Regions from separate parts of the Massilia sp. genome, predicted to be linked through region 2. Evidence: predicted binding sites of a transcription regulator. Region 2 holds the regulator's gene; the other holds the start of a gene.
What was found. Region 2 encodes NrdR, which represses ribonucleotide reductase genes. Its sites were predicted from a motif close to CACNANATNTNGTG; they were not measured.

Region 1: a site for NrdR is predicted at 11,831-11,844, ahead of ACK4S9_RS02645 (ribonucleoside-diphosphate reductase subunit alpha). Genes of this name have one in related genera too.

The regions. Positions count from the first base shown of each region.
Region 1 covers NZ_JBKBOV010000003.1:27,557-41,797, forward strand. Annotated here, with positions in the region: partial or broken gene ACK4S9_RS02610 (choice-of-anchor U domain-containing protein) at 1-642, shown strand, start outside; gene ACK4S9_RS02615 (outer membrane protein) at 652-1,320, shown strand; gene ACK4S9_RS02620 (hypothetical protein) at 1,426-2,256, opposite strand; gene ACK4S9_RS02625 (PQQ-dependent sugar dehydrogenase) at 2,367-4,064, opposite strand; gene ACK4S9_RS02630 (PAS domain S-box protein) at 4,245-6,716, shown strand; gene ACK4S9_RS02635 (DUF4256 domain-containing protein) at 6,725-7,270, opposite strand; gene ACK4S9_RS02640 (ribonucleotide-diphosphate reductase subunit beta) at 7,399-8,505, opposite strand; gene ACK4S9_RS02645 (ribonucleoside-diphosphate reductase subunit alpha) at 8,696-11,617, opposite strand; gene ACK4S9_RS02650 (sigma-54-dependent transcriptional regulator) at 12,227-13,693, opposite strand; gene ACK4S9_RS02655 (two-component system sensor histidine kinase NtrB) at 13,727-14,241, opposite strand, start outside.
Region 2 covers NZ_JBKBOV010000051.1:11,548-25,788, reverse strand. Annotated here, with positions in the region: gene tolA (cell envelope integrity protein TolA) at 1-884, opposite strand, end outside; gene ACK4S9_RS20530 (biopolymer transporter ExbD) at 895-1,326, opposite strand; gene tolQ (protein TolQ) at 1,343-2,026, opposite strand; gene ybgC (tol-pal system-associated acyl-CoA thioesterase) at 2,072-2,476, opposite strand; gene ACK4S9_RS20515 (SDR family oxidoreductase) at 2,720-3,466, opposite strand; ZMP/ZTP riboswitch at 3,601-3,719, shown strand; gene glyA (serine hydroxymethyltransferase) at 3,830-5,077, shown strand; gene nrdR (transcriptional regulator NrdR) at 5,128-5,586, shown strand; gene pilV (type IV pilus modification protein PilV) at 5,699-6,214, shown strand; gene ACK4S9_RS20495 (PilW family protein) at 6,241-7,146, shown strand; gene ACK4S9_RS20490 (pilus assembly protein) at 7,153-7,935, shown strand; gene ACK4S9_RS20485 (type IV pilin protein) at 7,932-8,381, shown strand; gene ACK4S9_RS20480 (GspH/FimT family protein) at 8,378-8,947, shown strand; gene ribD (bifunctional diaminohydroxyphosphoribosylaminopyrimidine deaminase/5-amino-6-(5-phosphoribosylamino)uracil reductase RibD) at 8,990-10,120, shown strand; gene ACK4S9_RS20470 (riboflavin synthase) at 10,133-10,759, shown strand; gene ACK4S9_RS20465 (M16 family metallopeptidase) at 10,761-13,670, opposite strand; gene ACK4S9_RS20460 (EAL domain-containing protein) at 13,750-14,241, opposite strand, start outside.

The DNA of each region.
Region 1 (14,241 bases), on a different contig from region 2:
GACAAGGTCTACAGCGTGCGCCTGAACTCGGGCGAGACCTACTACACCGCCGATATCGCGGATGCCCAGGCCAAGAGCAGCGGCACCGGCAACGTGTTCCAGGGCGTGGCCTTCGACTCGATGGTGGACAGGCTGGACGCGGAGCACGTGTCGGCGTTCTACCAGCCGTTCACGCAGGACCTGAGCTTCGCCGTCGACGGCCAGGCCCTGCCCTATGCCTGCTACGAGCTGGTCCAGGGCTCGGCCGGCTTCTTCGCGGCCGCCGCGGGCAAGGCGGCGGTCAACATCCACCTCTGGCAGAACGCCGGCGGCCTGACCGAACTGGTCTCGGCCGCCCAGGCCCGCGAGCTCGGCCTGGCGGCCAAGGGCTATGCCGACCGTGGCGCCCAGTTCAGCGTGAGCATGGATAATGCCTTCAGATTCGACGCCGAAGGCTACCTGATCGCCAACCAGGACAATGCCTCGGTCCAGGCGCTGGTGAAGCAGCTGGCGGGCATGTACACGTCCACCAGCGCGGCCGGCTTCATCGAAGCGGTCGAGCAGAATTATTTCGAGCAGATCAAGCTGGTCGGCGTCGCCCATGGCGCGGCCGCGGGTGCTGCGGACCTGAATGCGGTGTTCGGCACCGGCTTCGGAAGCTAAGGAGAAGGTATGAACGGATTGATGCAGTGCTGCGTGGCCCTTGCTGCCGCGCTGGCGGCGGCGCAGGCGTCGGCGCAGGCCACCCAGGCCCGCTCCGCCGACCCGGTGCGCTACTGGGGCGCCCATGCGGGCGTGAACACGCTGAAGGACTGGGACGCCCAGGTCGACTTCGGCTTCGGCACGCCGCGCAGCGGCCGCGCCGACCTCGATCGCGGCGTGCACGGCGGCCTGATGGTGGGGCGCCAGTCGGAACACCTGCGCTACGAACTGGAGTACGAGGCCGGACGCATCGAGGTCGAGCGGCTCACGCTCGCCCCGCTGAGCCAGGCGGTGAACGGCAAGGGCCGCTACCAGGCCCTGTTCGCGAACGCTTACCGCACCGACCGGCTGAGCGAGCGGATCGACTCCTTCGTCGGCGGCGGCATCGGCTGGGGCCGTGTCAAGCTGCCCCTGCTGGGCCTGGGGGCGAACTGCAACTGCTTCGGCCCGGCCGCCAAGAGCGGCTTCGCCTGGCAGTTGCGTGCCGGCCTGGGCTACCGCGTGTCGGAGCAGGCAAGCGTATCGCTGCAGTACACCTGGCTCAGCCTGCCGCGTCCGGAAGCGGAAGGTCCGCCGGGCATCCTCTATGATCGCCAGCGCTTCGGCGCCGTCACGCTGGGCTATTCCCGCCAGTTCTGACCCGGACGGGGCGCCCGCCGCCCCACCTCGTCGATTGTCCACGCGCTACGGCACGCGGACATTCACGACCCGGTCGCCCGTGTGCATGAGGGCGATGAAGTCCATTTAACTGCCGCCGCAGCCACCGCCGCACGCGCCGCCGCCTCCGCTGTCGCCTCCCGCACTGTCGCCGTCCCCGCAGACGCCGTCGCCATCATCGCAAACGCGGTCGCCGAGCAGCCCTGTGCCGAGGACGGCACCGCCGTTCGAGCTGTCCGCAGTCGTGGAACGCAGGTCGGGGATGCGTGCAAGGCGTACGGCTTGCTGGTACTCGGTTTCGCTGACCAGGCCCTCGAGGTAGAGACCATAGGGCGTCAGCTCCTTCGGATAACTCACCCTCCCCTCGGGATCGCCGAAATCGTCCAGGGTCGAACAGGCGACCAGGCCGCCGATGATCCGGTAGCCGAAGCCGCGCGGCATCCCCAGCTGGCTGTCCAGCGAGAACAGCCGCGGCAGGTGGCTGCCGGCGGCCGGCTGCGACGCCCGGCGCCGCGCCTGCACCAGGCATGCCGCGAGCGCCTTGCCCATCTCCCCTTTCTGCATGTGGCCCCGCTCGACATGCGGGATGCTGCGGCCGAAATGGCGGATGCAGAAGCGCTCGAGCCCCGCCGCATCCAGGCGCGTCCACGCATGCCACACCGAATCGGCCGCACGCGAAGGCAAGGCGCAGGTCTTGCCCGCGGCCGCCGCGCAATCGAAGAACATCATCAGCCCTTCGGCGGCCTGGGCATAGAAGGAAGCGTCGCGGGGAATGCCGGGGAACTCCTCGTGTGCGCCCCTGGCCCAGCAAGGGAACAAGGCGGCGGGCACGTCGGCCAGCACGCCTGCATAGGTCGACTGGGCGAATTCCCATTCCACCGTGCGCGCCACCGCGCGCGGAGTTTCCCTGACGTTCATCGCTTCCTCCCTTGTCGATCCTCCTCACCTTAGTGCAGGGACAGGCGGCCGATGATGAGCGAGCTCAACAATGAAAAAACCCGTCTCGCGACGGGTTTTCAGGAGAAGCTTCAGCGTTGCGGGGCGATCCGCCACACCGCGCCGCCGGCATCGTCGACCACCAGCAGGGCGCCGTCCGCCGCCACCTCGACGGCGGCCGGACGGCCCCAAACGTCGCGGTCGCTCAGCACCATGCCGCTCATGAAGTCCTGGTACTGGCCGGTCGGCACGCCATTCTTCATGAACACGCGCACCACCTTGTAGCCGGTGCGCACGCCGCGGTTCCAGGAACCGTGCAGGGCCACGAACACGTCACCCTCGTACTCCTTGGGGAAGGCGTGCTTGGCGCCCTTCGGCGCGTGGTACACCGCCATGCCGAGCGGCGCCGAGTGCGACTGGATCAGCACGTCCGGCACGATGCTTTTCCCTTTCAGGTCGGGGCGCTGGCCCTGCAGGCGCGGGTCTTCATTGTCGCCGATGTAGTACCACGGCCAGCCGTAGAAACCACCCTGCTTCACGCGCGTCAGGTAATCAGGCGGCAGGTTGTCGCCCAGCGCGTCGCGCTCGTTCACGGTGCACATCACGTCGCCGGTAGCCGGGTAGACCAGCATGCCGACGCAGTTGCGCAGGCCGGTGGCATAGGTGCGGCGGTTCTTGCCGTCCACGTCGAAGGCCATGACGGTGGCGCGGTCGGTCTCCACGCCCCAGCTGGCGCCCAGGCCATGCTTGGCTTCCCACTGCGCGATCGGCTCCGGCGGCTGCGGGCCGATCTCGGTGGCCACGTTGGTGGCCGAGCCGATCGACAGCAGCATGGTCTTGCCGTCCTTCGAGAATGCCAGGGTGCGGGTGGTGTGGCCGCCGCTGGTGTCGGACAGCTGCGCCACCACGGTCTCGGTCGCGCCGCGCGCCTTCAGGTCGCCGTTGCGGTAGGGGATGCGCACGATCGAGTTGACGTTGGCCACGTACAGGTACTGCGGGTTCGCGCCGGAGGGCCAGAAGGCCATGCCGTAGGGGCGGCTCAAGCCGCTGGCGAAGACCTCGACCTTGTCGGCCGCCTGGCCGTTCTTCGAGCGCGCCACCTTGATCTCGCCCTTGGCGGTGGCGGCCAGGAAGATGTCGCCGTTCGGTGCGCGCAGCGCTACCCGCGGCTTGTCGGCATCGAGGGCGAACACGCTGACCGCGAAGCCCTGCGGCACGGTCGGCATGCTGCCGTTCGGGCGCGCCTCGACGCGCGGGCCGTTGCCGGCGCTGCTCGTGGCGAAGGGCGGCGGCATGTCGGTGAGCTTGATGTGGTGGATGCGGCCGGGCTGGTTGTCGTCCCAGGAGCCCTGGCGCTCGGCCGCCGTCGCCGCCTTCGCAGGCGCCGCCGCCGTGACGGCGCCCTGCAGGCCGGCCAGGTAGTCGACCAGTGCCGCGCGGGCCGCCGTGTCGGGCACGCCGACCGGCATCGTGGTGCCCGGCACGTTCTTCGCGGGGTCAGCCAGGAAAACATCCAGTTCCTCGCGGGTCCAGGTCTTGCCGGCGGCGCCGGCTTTCACCAGGGCGGCCGAGTAGTTGAAGCCGGGAACGCCGGCCGCCTTGCGTCCGAGGACGCCGAACAGGCCGGGACCTGCGCGCGAGGACAGGTTCGTATCCACGCTGTGGCAGCTGGCGCAGTTGTTCTGGAAGGTGGTCAGGCCGGCGCTGGTTGCCGGCGCGGCGAGTGCGTTGGACGCGGCTGCCAGGCTGGCGAGCAGCGCCGCATGCAGCGTCAGGGTCTTGGCTTGCAAGGGAGTTCTCCTGTTTTTTTGGGAATGCGAACTGGACAGTCCGACATCATATGGCAACTCGGCCGCTTGCGCTGCTCCTTGCAGCCCTGGCGCCGTGACGAGCGCTACGCAATGGATCGCGGGGCTATAATCGCCTACCCTCCCCCGCTACCGGCCCGAGCAGCCGCAGATACGCAGTCAATGAACGCCCAACCCATGCCGATGCCTCGGACCGACGAGGAATCCGCCTTGCATGCCGAACTGGCCCGCTACCGCTTCATCGCAGGGCTCGACGACGCCATCCGCCTGCTCACCGATCCCGAACAGATCGCCCATACCGCCGCGCGCCTGCTGGGCGAGTACCTGGGGGCGGACCGCTGCGCCTATGCCTACGTGAGCGAAGACCAGGGCAGCTTCACCCTCACCGGCAACTATACCAATGGCGTTCCCAGCATCGTCGGGCGCTACCAGTTGGCCGCCTTCGGCGCCGAGTTCGTGCGCCTGAACCGCCTGGGCCAGCCCTATGTCGTGGAAGACAGCGAGCTGGACGCCAGTGCCGGCGACGTGCTGCAGGCCTACCGCGACACCGGCATCCGCGCCGTGATCTCGGTCCCCGTCATCAAGGGCGACCAGTGGGTGGCCGGCATGGCCCTGCACCAGTCGGCGCCGCGCCAGTGGCAGGCGCATGAGGTGCGCCTGCTGGAGGCGGTCGCCAACCGCTGCTGGGAATCGATCGAGCGCAGCCGCATCGCGATCGAACTGCGTGAGGCCGAGGAGCGGGTACGCGGCAGCCACGACTACCTGCGCCTGCTGCTCGACTGCACCGAGGAAGGTTTCTATTCGGTGGACCGCGAAGGCGTCACCATCATGTGCAATGCCGCCTTCCTGAAGATACTGGGATTCCGCAGCGAAGACGAAGTGATCGGCAGGAAGCTGCATGGCGTGATCCACCACGCGCACTCGGACGGCGCGCATTACTGCGTGGAGGATTGCCCGATCTACCGCGCCGCGCGCGACGGCGTGCCGGCGCTGGTGGACGACGAGATGTTCTTCCGGGTGGACGGCAGCGCCTTTCCGGTCGAGTACCGCGCCCGCCCGGTCTGGCGCGACGGCCAGCTGCAGGGCGCGGTCTGCACCTTCGTCGACCTGACCAAGCGCCGCCGCACCGAAGATGCGCTGCGCAAGAGCGAGGCCCATCTGCAGTCGGTGTTCGGGCAGACCGCCGCCGGCATCTGCGAAACCGACCTGCAAGGCCGGATCGTGAAGATCAACGAGCGTTTCTGCGACATCGTGGGACGCACGCGCGAAGCGCTGCTCGGGACCGCGATGCAGGAAATCACGCATCCGGACGACCTGGTGCTGAACCTGCCGCTGTTCAAGCACACCGTCGCGACCGGCGAGCCGTTCGAGATCGAAAAGCGCTACCTGCGTCCGGACGGCAGCAGCGTCTGGGTCAACAATACCGTCAGCCTGATCCGCGCCCCGGACGGACAGGGCGCCGACAGCATCCTCGCGGTCTGCATCGACGTCACCAAGCGCAAGCGCGCCGAGGAAGCCTTGCACGAGGCCGACCGCCGCAAGGACGAATTCCTGGCGATGCTGGCGCACGAACTGCGCAATCCCATGGCCCCGATCCGCGCCGCCGCCGACCTGCTGGAGTCGCGCGACCTGGCGCCCGAGCAGCGCCGCCGCACCAGCCAGATCATCTCGCGCCAGGTCCGGCACATGACCGGCCTGGTGGACGACCTGCTCGACGTCTCGCGCGTCACGCGCGGCCTGGTGGAGCTGCAGCAGGCGCGCCTCGACGTGAAACAGGTCATCGCGGATGCGATCGAACAGGCCCGTCCCCTGATGGAAGCGAAGCGCCACCGGCTGGTGGTGGAACTGGCTTTCGATGCCGCCCAGGTGCTGGGCGACCACAAGCGCCTGGTGCAGGTGCTGAGCAACCTGCTGGGCAACGCGGCCAAGTACACGCCGGCGGAAGGCCGCATCGAGGTGACGATGGGAGCCACCGGATCGCAAGTGATCCTGGAGGTGGCGGACAACGGCATCGGCATCGCCCAAGAACTGCAGGTGCGCATCTTCGACCTGTTCGCCCAGGCCGACCGCAGTCCCGACCGCTCGCAGGGCGGCCTCGGCATCGGCCTGGCGCTGGTGAAGAGCCTGGTGGAGCTGCACGGCGGCAGCGTCGCCTGCCACAGCGAAGGCCTGGGCAGGGGCAGCCGTTTCCTCGTCACCCTGCCGCGCGCGGCCGGGCAGGATGCGCAGTTCGACACGCAGGGCGATGCGCTGGCGCCGGCGCCGACTGCCGCGCGGCGCGTGATGGTGGTCGACGACAACGTCGATGCGGCCCAGATGCTGGGCATGTGCCTGGAGGCGGCCGGCCACGCCGTCATGATCGAACATGGCTCGCAGGAGGCGCTGGAGCGGGCCAGGATCGGGCTGCCGGAAGTGTGCATCCTCGATATCGGCTTGCCGGGGATGGATGGGAACGAACTGGCACGCCGCCTACGGGCGCAGCCCGAGACGGCCGGGGCCATGCTGATCGCCTTGACGGGCTACGGGCAGGAGCAGGACCGGCAGAACGCCATGGCGGCAGGGTTCGACCATCATTTGGTGAAACCGGTGGCGGCGCCGGAGCTGCTGGCGCTGGTGGCGCAGAAGCGGCGCTAGCGCCTGGCTTACACGGTCAGCAGGCCGCGAAAGCCGCGCGCCGCGTAATAGGACTCGGCGCCGTTGTGGTACACGAACACCCGGCCGTAGCGGCGGTCGCCGAACAGCGCGCCGCCCAGCTTGCGCACGTCTGGCGGGGTGGCGATCCAGCTGGAGGTCTTGCGGTCGAATTCGCCGAGCGTTTGCAGGTGGCGGTACTGTTCTTCGGTCAGCAGTGCGATGCCCATGCCGGCGGCCATGTCTTCGGCGCTGCCGCGCGGCTTGTTTTCCTTGCGCGCATCTAGAGCGGCGCGGTCGTAGCAGAGGCTGCGGCGGCCAACGGGGGACTCGGGGGAGCAGTCGCAGAAGACGATGCTGCCAGTGGCTTTGTCCATGCCGACGACGTCCGGCTCGCCGCCGGTGGCCTCCATCTGTGCCAGCGAAGCGAGCGCGGCGGGATGGTCTGCGAGTCTTGCCGCTACCTCGGACCAGTCAGCTCCCGCGTGGCGGTGCATGTTCTTGTCGAAGCGTGCCTTCAATGTCTGCAGCAGTTCCTTGGCTTGTTCCGGGGGCATGGCTGGTCTTGTCCTCTCAGGTGATGACTGCGATCAGGAACGCAAACTTAGCATAGCTCCGGATTCGGGCATGAAAAAACCCGGCTGCCGTTGCCGGCAGCCGGGTTTCGTGAGTCCGATGCGGGAGATCAGTCCCAGCTCAATGCACCACCGGTCTGGTACTCGGTCACGCGCGTCTCGAAGAAGTTACGCTCCTTCTTCAGGTCGATCATCTCGCTCATCCACGGGAACGGGTTCTCCTCGTTCGGGAACAGCGGATCCAGGCCGATCTGCACGGCGCGGCGGTTGGCGATGAAGCGCAGGTAGCCCTTGAACATCGGGGCGTTCAGGCCCAGCACGCCGCGCGGCATGGTGTCTTCGGCGTAGCGGTACTCGAGGTCGACGGCCTGCATGAACAGGGTCTTGAGTTCTTCGCGGAAGGCGGGGGTCCACAGCTGCGGGTTTTCCATCTTGATCGTGTTGATCAGGTCGATGCCGAAGTTCACGTGCATCGACTCGTCGCGCAGGATGTACTGGTACTGCTCGGCGGCGCCGGTCATTTTATTCTGACGACCGAGCGCCAGGATCTGGGTGAAGCCGACGTAGAAGAACAGGCCTTCCATCAGGCAGGCGAACACGATGATCGACTTCAGCAGCTTCTGGTCGTTTTCCAGGGTGCCGGTCTTGAATTCCGGGTCGGTCAGCACGTTGATGAACGGGATCAGGAACTGGTCCTTGTCGTGGATCGACGCGATCTCGTTGTAGGCGTTGAAGATCTCGCGCTCGTCCAGGCCCAGCGACTCGACGATGTACTGGTAGGCGTGGGTGTGGATCGCTTCCTCGAAGGCCTGGCGCAGCAGGTACTGGCGGCATTCCGGCGCGGTGATGTGGCGGTAGGTGCCCAGCACGATGTTGTTGGCGGCCAGCGAGTCGGCGGTGACGAAGAAGCCGAGGTTGCGCTTGACGATGCGGCGCTCGTCCTCGGTCAGGCCGTTCGGGCTCTTCCACAGCTCGATGTCGCGCTGCATGTTCACTTCCTGCGGCATCCAGTGGTTGGCGCAGCCGGCCAGGTACTTGTCCCACGCCCACTTGTACTTGAACGGCACCAGCTGGTTCACGTCGGTCTGGCCGTTGATGATGCGCTTGTCGTCGGCGTTGACGCGCTTGGCGACTTCGGCGGCGGGTACTGCTGCTTCGCCGGCTTGTGGTGCGCGCGGGGCTGGTGCGGTGCTTGGTTCGTCGTCCCAGGAGAGCATGTTCGTTCCTTCTTTTCGTGACTGCGTCCGCACGGGGCGGACGGCCAAATTCATTGATTCGATGACCGCTGTCCGGAAGGACCCAAGCGCTGGAGCAAGGCTGCGAACTTGAATTCCCGCCTGCGCGGGAATGACGGTCTATAAGTTAACGGTGTAAGCCAGCGTTCATGCTGGCCTACACCTTGTTTGATTACTGGCAGGCTTCGCACTCGTCGAAGCCGGCGTCGCCCGGACGCAGGTAGCAGGCGGCGCCTTCCACCACGTCCGCTGCCGCGGCGGGAGCTGCCGCCGGGGCCGTCGCCGCCGGCGCCGCATGGCCGGCCGCCAGGCCGCCCGAGACCGGCACCGCGTTCAGGGCGCCGGTGCGGGTGGTCGACTTCTCCATGTGCGTCGCCGCGATGGTGCGCAGGTAGTAGGTGGTCTTCAGGCCGCGCAGCCAGGCCAGTTTATACGTCTCGTCCAGCTTCTTGCCCGAGGCGCCAGCCATGTAGATGTTCAGCGACTGGGCCTGGTCGATCCACTTCTGGCGGCGCGAAGCCTGTTCCACCAGCCACTTCGGCTCGACTTCGAACGCCGTGGCGTAGATGTCGCGCAGGTCTTGCGGCACGCGGTCGATCTTGGAGAGCGAACCGTCGAAGTACTTCAGGTCGGCGATCATGACCTCGTCCCACAGGTCGCGTGCCTTCAGGTCGCGCACCAGGTACGAATTGATCTCGGTGAATTCGCCCGACAGGTTCGATTTCACGTACAGGTTCTGGAAGGTCGGCTCGATGCAGGCCGACACGCCGATGATGTTCGAGATGGTCGCGGTCGGGGCGATCGCCACGCAGTTCGAGTTACGCATGCCGAACTGCTTGATGCGCTCGCGCACCACGCTCCAGTCCATCGATTCGCTGGTGTCCTGCTCCAGGTAGCCGCCACGCTCTTCCGCCAGCAGCTTGATCGAGTCCTGCGGCAGGATGCCGCGGTCCCACAGCGAACCTTCATAGGTCTCGTAGCGGCCGCGCTCCTCGGCCAGCTCGGTCGAGGCCAGGTAGGCGTAGTAGCAGACCGCTTCCATCGACTTGTCGGCGAATTCGACTGCTTTCTCCGAAGCGAACGGCACGCGCATCATGTGCAGGCAATCCTGGTGACCCATGATGCCCATGCCCACCGGGCGGTGGCGCATGTTCGAATTGCGCGCCTTGTCCACGGCGTAGTAGTTGATGTCGATGACGTTGTCCAGCATGCGCATCGCGGTGCGGATGGTCTTCTGCAGCTTGGCGTGGTCCAGGCCCTCGCCCTTCATGTGCTGCGGCAGGTTCACCGAGCCCAGGTTGCAGACGGCGATCTCGTCGGCGCTGGTGTTCAGCGTGATCTCGGTGCACAGGTTGGACGAGTGCACCACACCGACGTGCTGCTGCGGCGAGCGGATGTTGCACGGATCCTTGAAGGTGATCCACGGGTGGCCGGTCTCGAACAGCATCGACAGCATCTTGCGCCACAGGTCGAGCGCTTCGACCTTCTTGTACACGGTCATTTCGCCGCGCGCGGCCTTGGCTTCATAGGCGACGTAGGCTTCTTCGAAGGCCTTGCCGACCTTGTCGTGCAGGTCAGGCGTTTCGCTCGGCGAGAACAGGCTCCAGTGGCCCTTCTCCATCACGCGCTTCATGAACAGGTCCGGAATCCAGTTCGCGGTGTTCATGTCGTGCGTGCGGCGGCGGTCGTCGCCGGTATTCTTGCGCAGGTCGAGGAATTCCTCGATGTCCATGTGCCAGGTTTCCAGGTAGGCGCAGACCGCGCCCTTGCGCTTGCCGCCCTGGTTCACCGCCACGGCGGTGTCGTTGACCACTTTCAGGAACGGGACCACGCCCTGCGACTTGCCGTTGGTGCCCTTGATGCGCGAGCCCAGCGCGCGCACCGGGGTCCAGTCGTTGCCCAGGCCGCCAGCGAACTTCGACAGCAGCGCGTTTTCTTTAATGGCGTCGTAGATGCCTTCGAGGTCGTCGCCGACGGTGGTCAGGTAGCACGAGGACAGCTGCGAGCGGCGGGTGCCCGAGTTGAACAGGGTCGGGGTCGAGCTCATGAAGTCGAATGACGACAGCAGGTTGTAGAACTCGATGGCGCGCGCTTCGCGGTCGGCTTCGCGCAGGGCCAGGCCCATCGCGACGCGCATGTAGAAGGCCTGCGGCATCTCGATGCGGGTTTCGCGCACGTGCAGGAAGTAGCGGTCGTACAGGGTCTGCAGGCCGATGTAGCCGAACTGCAGGTCGCGGTCGGCGACGATGGCCTTGGCCAGGCGCTCGAGGTCGAACTTGCCCAGCTCTTCGTCCAGCAGTTCGTTCTGGATGCCCTTGGCGATGTACTGCGGGAAGTAGGTGATGTATTCAGCGGCGGCGCCGGCTTGCGGCACTTCATGGCCGAAGACTTCCTTGCGGATGGTGTGCAGCAGGATGCGCGCGGTGACCTGGCTGTAGGCCGGGTCGGTTTCCATCAGGGCGCGGGCGGCCAGGATGGCCGACTTGTGCAGCTCCTCGACCGGCACGCCGTCGTACAGGTTCTTCAGGGTCTCGGCGACGATGGCGTCGGCGTCGACGTGCTTTTCCAGGCCCGAGCAGGCGGCGTTCACGAGGGCGTGGACGTCGTTCATGTCGAGCGGACGGCGCTCGCCGCCGTCGACCACGTGGATCTGCGGCGCGGCGACCTGGGTGCCGCCAGCGGCTGCCTTGGCCGCCTTGCGCTCTTCCATGCGCTTGGCGCGGTACAGCACGTATTCGCGCGCGACGTCATGCTCGCCCGAGCGCATCAGCGACAGTTCGACCTGGTCCTGCACGTCTTCGATGTGGAAGGTGCCGCCGTTCGGCTGGCGGCGCACCAGCGCGGCCACCACGTTGCCCGTCAGCTGCTCGACCAGTTCGCGGATGCGGGCCGATGCGGCGCCCTGCCCGCCGGCGACGGCGAGGAAAGCCTTGGTCATCGCGACCGAGATCTTGTGCGGCTCGAAAGCGACCACGGCGCCGTTGCGGCGGATAACCCGGTAGTCACCACGGGCGACGATCTCTGCGGGCGTGGCGGTGGCCGACGCGCCTGGGGTGACGTGGGGATTGATCGAAATGTCTTGTGCTGTTTGCATTGAGCCTCCAGTGAGCAGCGGACCTGCCGTTTGTCTTGCGCCGGACTTGTCACCCGGACAAAATTTTAAGCAAAGCGATACCCCGCCAGATGGAAATTCTTACTGGCAACCAAGCAAGAGATCGATGCGGCAGGGTAGAAATCGTTGTTGAATCAGTGGCTTGCAGAGCAAGCTTCAAGTCGAACGTGAATCTAGTTTCTTCTGATCCACTACCACTATATCTAGTGTTCGAACTTGATATGAGACTAATTGTAGTGCCTGACCTAGGTCACGGCAAGTGAGGAAGCCCCTAATTTTTTTCCTTTTTTTTGGTGCGTAGGCTTGACAAGCCCATATCGCCAGAACGACGGGCGGTATGCGGTGAGCGAGCACTAACCATGGTCCGACACACTGCACAAGGCTTAATCAAGCCCATGCGCCGCGCATCGTTCTTGTGCATTTTGCACTGGCGAAAAGACAACAAGATGACACGCCGGTCTTGATTTTGTAGGGTGGTCGGCTTGTCCGACCGCGCGTTCAAATTTCGCCTGCGCAGAGATGATGTTTGCTGTTCACCTACTGTCTGGACGCGCGGACGGCGAAGCCGTCCACCCTACATTATAGAGATGCTCATGCCTGGTCATCCGGCGCGCAGATCTCCAGCTTCTGCATCTGGTAGCGCAGCTGGCGCACGCTGATGCCGAGCAGGCTTGCCGCCTGGGTGCGGTTGAATTGGGTCTGCTGCAGGGCGCGCCCGATGATCTCGCGCTCGACCTGGCTCAGGTACTCGGGCAGGTTGCCGGGCAGGCCGTTCGGGCCGAGCATCGCGGCGGCGGGCGCCGCTTCCACCGGCGCCGGCGACGGGGTCGGCAGCGGCTCCGGCATGGGCGCGGGCTCCGGCATCGGCGCCGGCGCGCTCGCGGCCGGTTCGCGCCGCGCCGTATCGCCCGGCCGCGCCGCCTTGAGCGACAAATCGCCCACCTCGATCACGCCGTCGTTGGCGAAGGCCAGCGCCCGCTCCAGCACATTCTCCAGTTCGCGGATATTGCCCGGGAAGGAGTAGGCGCGCAGCCTCTCCAGCACGCCCGGCCCCAGCGCGGCTCTGGCCGGCCCGGCCAGGCGCGCCAGGATCGCCTCCACCAGGGCGGGCAGGTCGTCGATGCGTTCGCGCAGCGGCGGCAGCGCCAGTTCGATCACGTTCAGGCGGTAGAACAGGTCCTGCCTGAACCTGCCCTGTTCCACGCATTTGGCCAGGTCCTGGTGGGTGGCGCTGATGATGCGCACGTCCACCGGTTCCTCGACCGTGGCGCCGATCTTGCGCACGCGCCGCTCCTGGATGGCGCGCAGCAGCTTGACCTGCATCGGTAGCGGCAGGTCGGCCACTTCGTCCAGCATCAGGGTGCCGCCGTTGGCGGCCTGGAAGAAGCCGTCGCGCTCCTCGGCCGCGCCGGTGAAGGCGCCCTTGCGGTAGCCGAAGAACTCGGCCTCCATCAGGGTTTCGGGAATGGCGCCGCAGTTCACCGCGACAAAAGGCTTGCCGGCGCGCGAACTCCGGGCGTGGATCTCGCGCGCGGCCAGTTCCTTGCCGCTGCCCGATTCGCCCGTGATCGAGATTGGCGCGTTGGAGCGCGCCAGCCGCCCGATCTGGGCGCGCAGCGCCTCCATCGCGGCGGAGTCGCCGATCATGCGCGAGCCGGGCGCCGCGCCGTCCGGCCGCGCCGCCGGTGCTTCGGACAATTTCAGGGCCGAGCGCACCATCACGCGCAGGGCGTCCAGGGCCACCGGCTTGGAGATGTAGTCGAAGGCGCCGGCCTTGAGCGCCACCACCGCGTTCTCGGCGCTGCCGTAGGCGGTGATGACGGCGATCGGCGTGCCCTTGTGCGAGGCCGTCACCTCGCGCACCAGTTCCAGCCCCAGGCCGTCCGGCAGGCGCATGTCGGTCAGGATCAGCGCGTAGTCGTGCTCCTCGACCAGGCCGCGCGCCTGGCGCAGCGTGGCGGCGCTGTCGACGTCCAGCCCCATCTTGAGCAGGGTGATCTCGAGCAGTTCGCGCAGGTCGGCTTCGTCGTCGACCACGAGGATGCGGGGTGCGGTCATGGTTCCCTCTAATATATACAGGCAGCCGGGACGTCAGGCCGGCTGCGCGAAGCTGATCACGAAACGCCCGCTCGCCCGGCGCGGTCCGGCGGCGGTGGGGTCGAAGCGGTATTCGTAGTCGAGCTTCGCGTCGTTGTTCAGGCACAGCTCGCGCGCCAGGTACAGGCCCAGGCCCGTGCCCTTGCTCGAGGTGGTGTAGAAGGGCTCGAACAGGTGGGCGCGCACCTCGGGCGTGATGCCGGGGCCGTCGTCCTGCACGTGCAGTTCGATGCGGCCGGCGGCGTCCAGGGCCGGGAAGATGCGGATGCTGCCCGCTTCCCTGCTGGCGTAGCGCACCGCATTGTTCAGCAGGTTGAGCAGCACCTCGTGCAGGTGCAGCGGGTCGAAGCGCACCGCGCTGCTTCCCGGGTCGCCCAGGTAGACTATATCATCCGCGAGCCCGTGGGTTTCGCAGAATTCGGCCTTCAGCTCGGCGAGAAAGCTTGCCAGCTGCACCGGCTCGCCGTTCGGCTGCACCTTGCGCGACAGCTGCAGGATGTCCTCGACCA
Region 2 (14,241 bases):
TCCTTTTTCTTGGGAAGCGGGGATGCCTTTTTGATACCATTCTCCACTGCTCTGTCAAACTCAGGCACACCGCTGCTTTTCACCAGGCGCACCGACATGATTTCGCCGGTCGGCAGCTGTTCCACCTTGAACACGGCCTTCGGATTGCCCGGCATCGTGGTGCTGCCGCCGTAGGCGGTGGCGCTCTTGATGGCGGCGGTGATCGCGGCCACATAGCCGGAGTCGGCCCGCGGCGCGGTCGACTTCTCGGCCGTGCCGGTGCTGCCCATGGCGCCGGCCATGCGCTTGAGGTCTTCCTGGCGCAGTTTTTCCAGCTTGGCGGCCTCGGCCTTCTCGGCGGCGGCCTTCTGCTTCCTGGCCTCGGCCAGCTTGGCGGCTTCTTCTTTCTTTCTCTTCTCGGCTTCTTCCTTCTTGGCCAGTTCCTTCTTCAGGCGCTCGGCTTCCTCTTTCTTTTTCTTTTCAGCGAGTTCCTTGCGCTCTTCTTCCTTGCGCAGTTCTTCCTTACGCTCCCGCTCCTTCTTCTCGGCCAGCTCGCGCTGTTCCTTCTCCTTGCGTTCCTTCTCGCGCTGCAGCTTGATGTCGGGATCGACCGGCGCAGGGCGTTCCACCGGCGGCGGCTCGGCCGGACGCGGCGGCGGCGCGGGCTCCGGTTCGGGCGCCGGTTCCGGGGCGGGCGGCGGCGGGAGCGGCGGCGCGGCGGCGCTTTGCACCGACATGTCCCAGACTTCGGCCTCGACCGCGACCGGTTCCGTGCTTTGCCAGCTGATGCCGAAGTACAGGAAACCCAGCAAGACGGCATGTACGGCCACTGCCAGCAGGAAGGCTGGCAGGCGGCTCGGTTCTGGCGGCACGCGGTAGGGCGCGCCGGCGGTGGCTGGCTTCATTGCTGACATATCACTTCGTGGCCAGTCCCACCCGGTTGATGCCCATCTTCTTCGCTTCGGAAATCAACTGGATCACGTCCTCGTACTTGCTCTCGCGGTCGCCTTCGATCAGGACCGGGTAGTCCGGATTCTCCTCGTGCAGGGCGCGCAGGCGCGCCAGCAGGGCGGTGCGGTCGGCCACGTCTTCCATCGCGGCCTTCTGCTTGCCGCCGACGCCGATCGACAGCTTGTTGTCGGGCTGGACCGCGACGCGGATATAGGTGTCCGGCGGCAGCGCCGACTTCTCGGCGCTAGGCAGGTTGACCACGTTCGGCGCCTCGTTGGCCGGCACCGCCATGAAGATGATGAGCAGCACCAGCATCACGTCGATGTAGGGCACGACGTTGATTTCGGATTTGAAAGCGCGTTTGCGTCCGCTGCGCAGGCTGCTGTTAAAGGCCATCCCGGTCCCCCTCGCTTCAGCGCGCCTGGCGCTGCAGGATGTTCGAGAATTCTTCGACGAAGCTCTCGAAGCGGATCGCCAGGCGATCGATGTCGTGGGTGAAGCGGTTGTAGGCCACCACCGCCGGGATCGCGGCGAACAGGCCGATCGCGGTGGCGATCAGCGCTTCGGCGATGCCGGGCGCGACCACGGCCAGGGTGGCCTGCTGCACGTTGGCCAGGCCGCGGAAGGCGTTCATGATGCCCCACACGGTGCCGAGCAGGCCGATGTAGGGGGAGACCGAACCGACCGAGGCCAGGAAGTTCAGGTGGATGTCGAGGGCGTCGAGTTCGCGCTGGAAGGCGGCGCGCATGGCGCGGCGCGAGCCGTCCAGTACCGGGCCCATGTCGTTGGCGTCGCGCGCGGCCTGCTTGCCCTTGATGAATTCGCCCATGCCCGATTCGAAGATGCGGGCCAGCGGGCCGCTCTGGTCGCGCTGGGCGCTGGCGCTCTGGTGCAGGGTGTGCAGGTTGCCGCCGGCCCAGAAGCTGCGCTCGAACTGCTCGGTCTGGCTACGCGCGGAGCGCAGCGCGAACGCCTTGCGGAAGATATACGTCCAGCTGACGATCGAGAGGATCAGCAACAGGGCCATGATCAGTTGCACCAGCACGTGGGCATTGGAGATCAGGGCGGTCAACGAAAGGTCTGGAGTCTCGGTCATCGGTGGGGAGTCTGTTGTCTAATATCTTGTCAAGTGGTCATGCGCCTATGCGGCGCGCATTTTATCAGCAGCATGGTCGGGAAGCGAACGCGGGCGCATGGTCGCGGTGTCGACGCAGCCGACCTTGACGCTGGCGCTGGTGAGCAGCAACTCGCCCCTCCAGGCCTGCTGGGCGAACTGCACCGAGGCGCGGCCGAGTTTCTCGACCGTGGTGCGGATGGTCAGCACATCGTCCAGGCGGGCCGGCGCATGGTAGTCCAGGGAGGCGCTCTTGACGACGAAAGCGGCGCCCTCGGCGTCCAGCAATTCCTGCTGGCCGACGCCTGCCGCGCGCAGCCATTCGGTGCGCGCGCGTTCGAAGAACTTCAGGTAATTGGCGTAAAACACGATGCCACCGGCGTCGGTATCCTCGTAGTAGACCCTGACTGTCCAGTCAAAAACTGAAGGCATTTCCCCTGCCATTTAAATGAAAATAGGAAACATTTTACGCGATTTTTACCCTCCTTATGTACGCTTACGCACATATGGAAAGGAAATGGTCGGGCGTGCCTATCGGTAAGGCAATGTCGGCGCGTAATAGTAGACGTGAAACATGGCCGAAAGGCCAATAACTGTAACACTTTCTCACAATTGCCGAGCGCCCGATACATACGAGCAATATGTAGGCAAGGAAATGCCCGCGCTAGCAAGGCATCAGGAACGCTTGATGGCGAAGGGCGAGAAGCCCTGGCAGGTCGGCATCAACTCGATGCTGTTCACGTTCACGTGCGGCGGCAGGGTCGCAATCCAGTAGGCGGTGGCGGCGATGTCCTCGGCCGTGAGCGGCGCCGTGCCTTCGTAGACCTTGGCCGCGGCCGCATCGTCGCCCTTGAAGCGCACGTTCGAGAACTCGGTGCCGCCGCACAGTCCCGGCGCCAGGTTGGTGGCGCGCACGCCGGTGCCGACCAGGTCGGCGCGCAGGTTCAGCGTGAACTGCTCCACGAAGGCCTTGGTCGCGCCGTACACATTGCCGCCCGGGTAGGGGTAGTGGCCGGCCACCGAGCCCAGGTTGATGACCAGGCCGCTACCGCGCGCCACCATGCCGGGAAGCACGGCGCGGGTCATGGTCACCAGGCCCTGGCAGTTGGTGGCGATCATGGTGTCCCAGTCTTCCAGCGGCACTTCGTGCGCCGGCTTGGTGTTCAGGGCCAGGCCCGCATTGTTGATGAGCACGTCGATGTCGCGCCAGCCTTCCGGCAAGCCGCCGAGGGCCGCCTCGATCGAGGCGCGGCTGGTGACGTCCAGCGTGACCGGCAGGGCGGCCTCGCCCAGTTCGCGCGCCAGGCCCTCGAGGCGCTCGGTGCGGCGCGCCGCGAGGATGGCGCGGTGGCCGTTCTGGACGAAGATGCGCGCCATCGCGGCGCCGAAGCCGGCCGAAGCGCCGGTGATAAAGACGATCATGGTAGGTCCCGAGGGCGAAGGAACTGAAAATTGTAGCCGAAATGGCCAGCATCCCGCTGGCCGCCCCGAGCTTGTTAAGACGACAGCAGTTTCCTTGCCCTAAGAGGCCCGGATCACATACAATCAGCTGAATTCACGTCTCACGTAACTGGCGAAACACCGTGCGTCCGCATCCTGATCGCGGCCCACGGCAAAGGTGGAGACCCACCGGGGAACCTGAGACGCCAACTCGCCGTTCGCCTGGGCAGCCACAACTGGTACGTATCGTATCGGGCTGCCTTGCGCCGCTGGTCCTGCAGCCCGCCGGAGCGCCGGACCGACAACGCTGCCGTTGCCTGGTATTTCTCTCGATTGGAGTTTTACATGTTTGCAAAAGATCATACGCTCGCCAATGTCGACCCGGAACTGTGGGATGCCATTCAGAAGGAAAACGTTCGCCAGCAAGACCACATCGAACTGATCGCTTCGGAGAACTACACCTCGCCGGCCGTGATGGAAGCGCAGGGCTCGCAGCTGACCAACAAATACGCCGAAGGTTATCCGGGCAAGCGCTACTACGGCGGCTGCGAATACGTCGACGTCGCCGAGCAGCTGGCGATCGATCGCCTCAAGCAATTGTTCGGCGCGGAAGCCGCCAACGTGCAGCCGAACTCGGGCTCGCAGGCCAACCAGGGCGTGTTCTTCGCCATGCTCAAGCCGGGCGACACCATCATGGGCATGTCGCTGGCCGAAGGCGGCCACCTGACCCACGGCATGGCCCTGAACATGTCGGGCAAGTGGTTCAACGTCGTTTCCTACGGCCTGACCGAGCAGGAAGACATCGACTACGAGGCCATGGAAGCTTTGGCCCGCGAGCACAAGCCGAAGATGATCATCGCCGGCGCCTCGGCGTTTGCCCTGCGCATCGACTTCGAGCGCTTCGCCCGCATCGCCAAGGAAGTCGGCGCCTACTTCATGGTCGACATGGCCCACTATGCCGGCCTGATCGCCGCGGGCGAATACCCGAATCCGGTGCCGCACGCCGACTTCGTCACCTCGACCACCCACAAGTCGCTGCGCGGCCCGCGCGGCGGCATCATCCTGATGAAGGCCGAGTACGAAAAGCAGATCAACTCGGCGATCTTCCCGGGCATCCAGGGCGGTCCGCTGATGCACGTCATCGCCGGCAAGGCCGTGGCCTTCAAGGAAGCGCTGTCGCCGGAGTTCAAGGAATACCAGAAGCAGGTGGTCAAGAACGCCAAGGCGCTGGCCGACACCCTGACCGAGCGCGGCCTGCGCATCGTCTCGGGCCGTACCGAGTCGCACGTGATGCTGGTCGACCTGCGTTCGAAGGGCCTGACCGGCAAGGAAGCCGAAGCGATCCTGGGCCAGGCCCACATGACCTGCAACAAGAACGGCATCCCGAACGACCCGCAGAAGCCCTTCGTCACCTCGGGCATCCGCCTGGGCAGCCCGGCCTTCACCACGCGCGGCTTCAAGGAAGAAGACGCGGTCAAGGTCGGCCACCTGATCGCCGACGTGCTGGACAACCCGCACGATGCCGCGACCATCGAGCGCGTCAAGGCGCAGGTCAAGCAGCTGACCGACAAGTACCCGGTCTACGCGAAGTAAGAAGCAACCCTGGGCCGCCCTGAGCGGCCCATTTTGAATGTTCCGGCGCCATGAAATGTCCGTTCTGCCAGCATGAAGATACCCAGGTCCTCGACACCCGCGTGTCCGAGGAGGGGGACGCCATCCGCCGGCGCCGGCGCTGCGCGAAGTGCGACAAGCGCTTCACCACCTACGAGCGCATCGAACTGTCGATGCCGATCATCGTCAAGAAGAACGGCAGCCGCACCGAGTTCTCGGCGAACAAGCTGCGCGACAGCCTGATGCTGGCCCTGCGCAAGCGTCCCGTCGCCGCCGAAGCCATCGACACCGCGGTGGCCACCATCGAGGAGAAGCTCCTGACGAGCGGCTTGCGCGAGGTGGACACCGGCTATGTCGGCGAGCTGGTGATGCAGGAGCTCAAGCGCCTCGACAAGATCGCCTACATCCGCTTCGCTTCGGTCTACAAGAATTTCGAAGACCTGGCCGAATTCCAGGAAGCGATCGCCGAAGTCGGCCAGCCTCGTAAATAGCAAACGCCGCATCCCGATCTCGGCAGTTCCCTGAACCCGATTGCGCCAGCTCACGGCTGGCCTCGTCACGCCTGATAACTTCGCAGCTCGCTAGTTGATCGAGGGAGGGGCCGTGCAGGACAAAGCGCGAGGTTTTACCTTGGCCGAGGTGCTGGTCGCACTGTTCGTGCTGGCGATCGGCATCGTCGGCGCCGGCGCCACCCAGCTCACCGCCGAACGCACCCGCCAGCAGTCGGCGCTGATGTCCGAGGCGGCCCGGTTGGCGGATTCGCTCGCCGCGCGCATGCAGGTCAATCCCGCCGTGGCCAGCCTGCCCGACGGCGCCAATCCTTATCTTGCCCTGTCCTACGACGCAGCAAGCGGCCCGCCCGCGGCCGGCGCCGGCTGCTTCGCGGGCGACTGCACGCCGCTCCAGTTGGCCGAGTTCGACCTGTACGAAATCCGCCAGGCGGTGCACGCGCAATTCCCGCGCGGCCGCATCGCGGTATGCCGCGACGGCGCACCCTGGGACGGCGCCGCCGGGCGCCTGCGCTGGAGCTGCGACGGCAATGCGAACGCAGTGCCGGTCGTCAAGCTGGGCTGGCAGGGCACGGGCGATGCACCCGGCTACGTGGGAGTGCTCCGATGAGTCCCCGGGCACGGCGGGAAAGCGGCATGACGATGCCCGAACTGCTGGTCGCGTCAAGCGTCGGCCTGGCCGTGCTGCTCGCTTGCGCCAGCCTGTTCATCTGGGCCAGCCGCGCCTTCGCCGCCCAGGTGGAAACGGCGGCGATGGACGATGCCGGACGCTACGCGCTGGAAGCGATCGCGCGCGCCGTGCGCCAGTCGGCGGCGGCCGACCCGGACGGGCAGGGCGGGGCGGCGGATCCGGCGGCGCCGGCGCGCCTGTCGGGCCTGGACGCGCGCAGGGTGAGCCAGGCCGGATTCGGCATCGACAATGCGGCGCCGGACGCCGTCAACGGCAGCGACGTGCTGGCGGTCCGCTTCCCCGGCACCGGCGCCCCGCCCAACGGCGACGGCACCAGCCTCGATTGCGCCGGCTTCGCCGTCCACCGCAACGAGGAGGGCTGGAGCATCTTCTATGTGGCCCGCAATGCCCAGGGCGACGCCGAATTGCGCTGCAAGTACCGCGGCAACAACAACTGGTCGGCGGACGCGGTGGTGGGCGCCATCGACAGCTTCCAGGTGCTGTACGGGCTCGACGGCGATGCCGACGGCACCCCCGAGCGCTACCTGAATGCCAGCGCCCTGGCCGGACTGGATGCCGGCCTGGTACTGGAAGGCAGTACCCCCGCCGAGCGCGATGCCGACCTGCGCCGCCGTACCCACTGGAAGAAGATCGCCAGCGTGCGCGTGGCCCTGCTGCTGCGCGGGCCGGTGAGCCGGCTGGCGTCGGCGCGCAACGCCGTCCACGCGCTGTTCGGGAGCGACTATGGCGCACTGGCAGGCAGGTCGGATGCCGGCACGCAGCTGCGGGAGGCCGAGCTGTCGGGGGCCGGCGCGGCGCGCTATCGCAAGGTGTTCGGCACCACCATCGCGCTGCCGGCGCGCATGCGCTGAGCCGGCATGGGACCCGCCATCCACCCGCCGTACGCCGGCCAGCGCGGCCTCGCGCTGCTCACGGCGCTGCTGCTGATGCTGGCAGTGCTGCTGACCAGCATCGCGGCGGCGCGCAGCGCGATCAGCGGCGCCCGCGCCGCCGGCCACGAGCGCGACCGGATGCTGGCGCTGCAGGCCGCCATGGCCGCGCTGGCCGATGCCGAGCGCGACATCGAAGGCGGCCAGGACCCTGCCTCGGCACGCGCCGCCGCACTGGCCGGGGCGGCTCCCGCCGCCTTCGCCGCCGGCTGTCGCGGCGCCACGCCCTACGACGGCCTGTGCGAGCATGCGCCGGACCCCGGCGCCATCTTCGCCGCACTGGCCGACGACGAAGGGCCGGCGATTCCGCTCGGAGCCTTCACGGGCGCGCTGCTCCCCAGCGGAGAAGGCGCGCTGCCGGCCCGGGCGCCGCGCTACCTGATCGAACGGATGCCCGCGGCCCCCGACACGCTGCTGTACCGGGTGAGCGCCCTCGGTTTCGGCAGCATGGCGGGCACGCAGGTGGCGCTGCAGGCCTATTACCGCAAGCTGCTGGCCGCCGCGCCGCCCGCAGGCAGCGGGGCTCCCGGGAACGCGCCGCCGCCGGGACTGGGGCCGGAGCCGGGGCAGGGCGAACCGGCCGGTCCGGAAGCGCCGGGGCCCGCGCCCACCGACTTGCCCGGCACCCCGGGCGGCCCCGGCCTGCGGGTCGGCTGGCGCGAGATCGGCAACTGGCACCAGGCCGTGGCGGCGGGAAGGGAAGGGCGATGAAGCGCCGTTGTGGGTTCACGCTGGTGGAACTGCTGGTCGTGCTGGCGATCGTGGCCATCCTCGCCGCGATCGCCTACCCGGGCTACGCGCGCCACGTGGTCAAGGCGCGCCGGGTCGAGGCCCAGCTGGCGCTGGTCGACGCCATGCAGCGCCAGGAGCAGTACCGCGCCCTGCACCATACCTATGTGGCCTTCTCGATCGCCTCCCCGGATGCGGACGGCAGCCAGTTCCGCTGGTGGCTCGGCGCCACGGCGCGGGACAGCGCCTACGAGCTCGACGGGCGTGCCTGCGAGGGGCAGGCCATCAGCCAGTGCATCGAGCTGCGCGCCCGGCCGGGCACCGCGAACGTCGACACCGGCTTCAGCGATCCCGACTGCGGCGACCTGAGCCTGGACAGCACCGGCGCTCAGGGCGCGAGCGGCGGCGGGCGGCGCTGCTGGCCATGAGCGGCCGCGCTCCGGGGCACGCCGTCAGCGGCGCCACGCTGGCCGAACTGGCCGTGGTGCTGGCGATTGCCGCCGTCGCCTTCGCGGTCGCCGCGCCCGACCTGCACGCCCTGCTGGCTTCCCAGCAGATCAGGGCCGCGTCAAACGAACTGCACGATGCCATTCTCTACGTACGGGCGCAGGCGATCGCCCGCAACGAACAGGTCAAGCTGGTGCCGCGCGACCCGGCCGGGGCCGACTGGACGCGCGGCTGGACGGTCTTCATCGACCGCGACGGCGACCGCCAGCCGGGCGCGCCCGACGAGGTGCTGGCCGTCCACGGGCCGCTGCCGCAAGGCCTGCGCCTCGATTATTCCTTCACCCAGTCAGCGCCGCCCCAGTACATCGCCTACAATGGCGCCGGACGCAGCTGCAGCGACGGCAACAGCGGCGCCGCGCGGCTCGGTACGCTGTCGCTGTTTCACGGCGGGCATACCCGGCGTATTAAAATCAACATGCTCGGACGCGTACGGCAGTGCAACCCGGCGCGCGACGAGGGCTGCGACGGCGCCCCGGCGCCGCGCTAGTTGCCCGGTTGCGGGCCGGGCTGAACAGCGGAACGGAATACCTTGGCAAACGACACGGCACAGATTCACGACGATAGCGAGGGCATGGCGCTGGCCCTGGCCTGGGCGGCGAAAGGCATGTATCTCACGGCGCCGAATCCCCGGGTCGGCTGCGTGCTCGTGCGCGACGGCCGCGTGATCGGCGCCGGCCACACCCAGCCCGCAGGGCAGGCGCATGCCGAGATCCAGGCCATGCGCGACGCCCAGGCACGCGGCAACGACGTGCGCGGCGCCACCGCCTACGTCACGCTGGAACCCTGCAGCCATTACGGCCGCACGCCGCCGTGCGCGAACGCGCTGGTGCAGGCCGGCATCGGGCGCGTGGTGGCCGCCATGCTCGACCCCAATCCGCTCGTCGCCGGCCGCGGCCTGGCCCAGCTGGAAGCGGCGGGCATCGCTGTCACCTCCGGCGTGCTGGCCGAGCAGGCCCATGAGCTGAATATCGGTTTCTTCTCGCGCATGCGGCGCGGCCTGCCCTGGGTGCGCCTGAAAGTGGCCGCCAGCCTGGACGGCGCCACCGCGCTGGCCGACGGCGAAAGCCAGTGGATCACCGGCCCGGATGCCCGCGCCGACGGCCACGCCTGGCGCGCCCGCGCCCAGGCGATCCTGACCGGCATCGGCACGGTGAAGGCCGACGACCCGCAGCTGACCGTGCGCGGTATCGACACTCCCTTGCCGCCGCGCCGCGTGATCGTCGACAGCCGGCTGGAGATCGACCCGGGTGCCCGTATCCTGCAGGGCGAGCCGTGCTGGATCGTCGCCGCCGTCGAAGCGCCCGCGAAGGCCGCCGCCTTGCGCGCCGCCGGCCATGAAGTCATCATTCTGCCGAATGCGCAGGGCAAGGCCGACCTGCCGGCCCTGATGCGCGAGCTCGGCCGGCGCGAGATCAACGAAGTGCACGTGGAAGCCGGTGCGAAACTGAATGCGTCGATGGTGCGCGAAGGCTGCGTCGACGAACTGCTGGTCTACCTGGCGCCCAGCCTGATCGGGCCGGGGCAGGGCATGTTCGCACTGCCGCCGCTGGCGAGGCTGAGCGAGCAGCGCCGGCTGCGCTTCCACGACCTGGCGCGGGTCGGCGACGACATCCGCATTCTGGCCCGCTTCGCCCAACCTGACATCAACACTGAACACTAAGGAATAAGCCGTATGTTTACTGGAATCGTCGCCGCCGTCGGCAACATCACGTCGGTCACCCCGCTGGAAGGCGGCTCGTTCGCGGGCGTGCGCCTGGAAGTCGACGCGGGCCCGCTGGCCCTGGCCGATGTCGCGCTGGGCGACTCGATCGCCATCAACGGCGCCTGCATGACCGTGGTCGCCAAGACCGACCAGGCCTTCACCGTGGACGTCTCGCGCGAAAGCCTGAGCAAGACCGTCGGCCTGGCGGCGCCGGGCGAAGTCAACCTGGAAAAGGCGCTGACCCTGGCCGAGCGCCTGGGCGGCCATCTGGTGTCCGGCCACGTGGACGGGCTGGGCACCGTGCACAGCTTCGAGCCGGTGGGCGAGTCGCGCGAACTGGTCATCGATGCACCCTGGGAGCTGGCCAAGTTCCTGGCCTACAAGGGCTCGGTGGTGGTCAACGGCGTGTCGCTGACGGTGAACCGGGTCGAGGACATCGAAGGCGAGGGCGGCAAGGTATGCCGCTTCTCGATCAACCTGATCCCGCACACGATCGAGGTCACGACCCTCAAGCACTTGCAAGCCGGGTCGAAGGTGAACCTGGAGATCGACCTGATCGCGCGTTACGTGGAGCGCATGCTTTCGGCCAAAGCGTGAATCAGCCGCCCGGCGCCGCCTGGGCGGCGCCGGATGCCGCCACGCTCGTTGCCGCCTGCTGCTCTGGGTTCAACACCACCTGCACGTAGTTCTGCGCGTTGAAGTAGCGCCGCGCCGCCACCTGGATCTCCTCGCCCGTAATCGCCTGCACCTGCTTCTCGACCTCCAGGATCGAGGCCGGGGCGGTCCCTTCGCTCAGCGCCGACTGCAGGTGCGACAGCCAGTAGCCGTTCTCGCGCAGCGAGCCGCGGTGGTTCTGGATCCAGTTGCGCTTCACCTTGTCGAGGTCGCCCGCCTCCGGCCCCTTGGCCTGCAGGCGCTCGATCTCGGCGAAGGTGGCCGCGATGACCTTGTCCACGTGCTCGGGCCCGGTCGGCAGCGTGACGCCGATCGAATAATTACCATACGGGATCTTGCTCAGCACGCCAGACGCGCCGCCGCCGTAGATCAAGGCCATCTTCTCGCGCAGCACCTCGATGATGCGCAGGTTGAGCACCTCGAGCAGGGCCGCCAGGCGCAACTGCTCGGCATCGCTGAACTCGGCCTTGCCGGTGAAGGTCAGCGACACCGTGCTCTTCGGCTCCGAGCCGCTGCGCACCTCGCGCTTGACCACGCCCGTTGCCGGACGCAGGCCGACGTCGCGGTAGGCCACCGTGAGTTCGGGCGTGGGCAGGCTGCCGAGGTAGCTCGCCAGCAGCGGCTTGAGGGCCGCCACGTCGAAGCTGCCGACCAGGATGAATGTCAGGTCGCGGGCAGAGGAAAAACGCTGGCGGAAGATGTCGATGCTGCGATCCAGGTCGATCTGCTCGTACTCCTCGGCCCTGAGGGTGCGCGGCGCGCGCGGATGCTGGTTGTACAGCGCCGCCATCACCGCGTCGCCGAAGCGCGCGCCGGGCTGCGCGCTCTGGTTGCGCGCCTGCTCGACCTGCTTGCCGACGTAGGAGCGGAACAGGTCTTCGTCGCGCCGCACGTCCTGGAACTTCAGCCAGGTCAGCTGCAGCATGGTCTCGATGTCGGTCGCGCCCGAGGCGCCCACCACCACGTCGGTGTAGTTGGCCAGCCCGACGTTCACCTGCGCCGCCTTGCCCGCCAGGATCTTGCGCATGTCGAGCGGGGTGAAGTCCTTCACCCCCATGCTGGCCACGATCGCATTGGCGAAGCGCGCATTCAGGATATCCTGGTCGCCGAACAGGCTCTGGCCGCCGAAGCGGGCGGCGCTCATCAAGACCTGGTCGTTGCGGAAATCGGTCGGCTTGAGGATCACCTTGACGCCGTTCGACAGCGTCAGGCGGGTCAGGCCGAGCGCCGCATCAATCGACTCGGCCACGATGCCGCCGGGCTGCGGCGGGCGCTCCATCAGGCGCGCCGCCACCGCCTTCTCGTCGTGCGGGCGCAGTTCCGCGCGCTCGGCGCCGGCCACCGCGGCCAGCAGTTGCGCGCCCGCGGGCGTGTCGGGACGGGTCACGCCGGTGTACAGCACCAGCTTGCCCGAGTTTGCCGGAATGGTGCGGCGCGCATAGGCGTTGACCTCGTCGAGGCCGATGCCGGACACCAGCTCCTTGACGTAGCGGTATTCGGTGTCGATGCCGGGGATCGCTTCCTGCTGCAGGAAGTTGCGGATGTACTCGGCGGCATAGGTGGCGGAGTCGCTCTTGGCGCGCTCGTTCCAGGCCTGCTCGTAACTGCGCATCAGGCTTTTCTTGACCCGCTCCAGTTCGGCCGCGCCGAAGCCGTAGCGGCGCGCGCGCTCGTTTTCCTCGACCAGGGCGGTGAGCGCCGCATCGGCGCCGCGCGGTCCCAGTGCGGCCGAGGCGTTGTACGAGCGGTAGCGCGGGGTCAGCTTGCCGAGCGAGCTGCTGGCGCCCATGAAGGGCGGCTCAGGCAGCTGCGACAGTTCCTGCAGGCGCTGGTTGAGCATGGTGGAAAACAGCGACTGCACCAGGTCGTCGCGGTAGGCGCGGATGGTGCCGGCCTCGGCCACCGGCTGCACCGGGTAGCGGATCAGCACCGCATTGCCGGTCGCCTCGGTGTCGGTGACCACCAGCGCCTCGGTGGCCTGGCGCGCCGGGATCTCGGCGTAGGCGCGCGGGCGCGCCGGCACCGGGTTCCTGAGGTGGGCGAAATGCTGCTTGATCAGCTGTTCGGCGTGCAGCGGGTCGACGTCGCCGACCGCCACCACCGCCATCAGGTCGGGACGGTACCAGTCGCGGTAGAAACGGGTCAAGGCCTCGGGCCGGAAGCTGCGCAGCACCTCCTCGGTGCCGATCGGCAGGCGCTCGGCGTATTTCGAGCCGTTGAAGATCGCCGGCATGATGCTCTTGCCCATGCGGTCCGAGGCGCCCTTGCCGAGGCGTAGCTCTTCCAGCACGATGCCGCGTTCCTTCTCGATGGCGTCCGGGTCGAAGCGCAGGCCGTGGGCCCAGTCTTCCAGCACCTGAAAGGCCTTGGCCACGTGCTCCGGCTTGTCGGTGGGGATCGGCAGGATGTAGACGGTTTCGTCGAACGAGGTATAGGCGTTCAGGTCGGCGCCGTAGCCGACGCCGATCGACTGCAGGTAGGACACCAGTTCGTGCTTGCGGAAGTTGGTCGAGCCGTTGAAGGCCATGTGCTCGACGAAATGGGCCATGCCGCGCTGGTCCTCGTCTTCGAGGATGGAGCCGGCCTTGACCACCAGGCGCAGTTCGAGCTTGCGTTCGGGGCGGGCATTGCGCTGGATGTAATAGGTCAGGCCGTTGGCGAGCTTGCCCACCTTGACCTGCGGGCCGACCGGGATCGGGGCGTCCAGGCGCAAGGGCGCGCCGGCCTTGGGGGCGGCCGGCGTCGAGGCCGGGGCGGCAGCGGCCAGGCCCGCCGGCCAGTAGGCGCAGAGCAGCGCGGCCAGGCAAAGACCGCGCACGGCATTCTTGCTCATCGGGGATCCAATTTCAGTGGACGAGCACGCATTCTACCGCGCGCACCCGCATAGTCTGTTGCGCAGTCGTGCTTGCAGGTCAAACGGCGACACGCCCCTTTGCCAGCAGCGCCGCCATCTCATGGGCCGGCACCGGGCGGCTGTACAGGTAGCCCTGCATCACGTCGCAGCCGATCAGGCCCAGGAAGTCGCGCTGCCCGACCGTTTCCACGCCCTCGGCCACGACCGATAGCGACAGGCCCTGGGCCAGCGCGATGGTGGCCTGGGCGATGGCCGCGCTGCGCTGCTCGGAAGTGATGTTGCGGACAAAAGTCTGGTCGATCTTGAGCTTGTCGAGCGGGAAGCGCGACAGGTAGCCGAGCGAGGAATAACCGGTGCCGAAGTCGTCCAGCGACAGCGACACGCCCATGGCGCGCAGCTCGGCCATCTCGGTCTCGGCCACCGCGCTGTCGCCCAGCATCACGCTTTCGGTCAGCTCCACTTCCAGGTAGCGCGGCGCCAGTCCGCTCTCGGCCAGGGCCTTGCGCACCACCGCGCTCACCGAACCGGCCTTGAACTGGTTGGCCGAGAC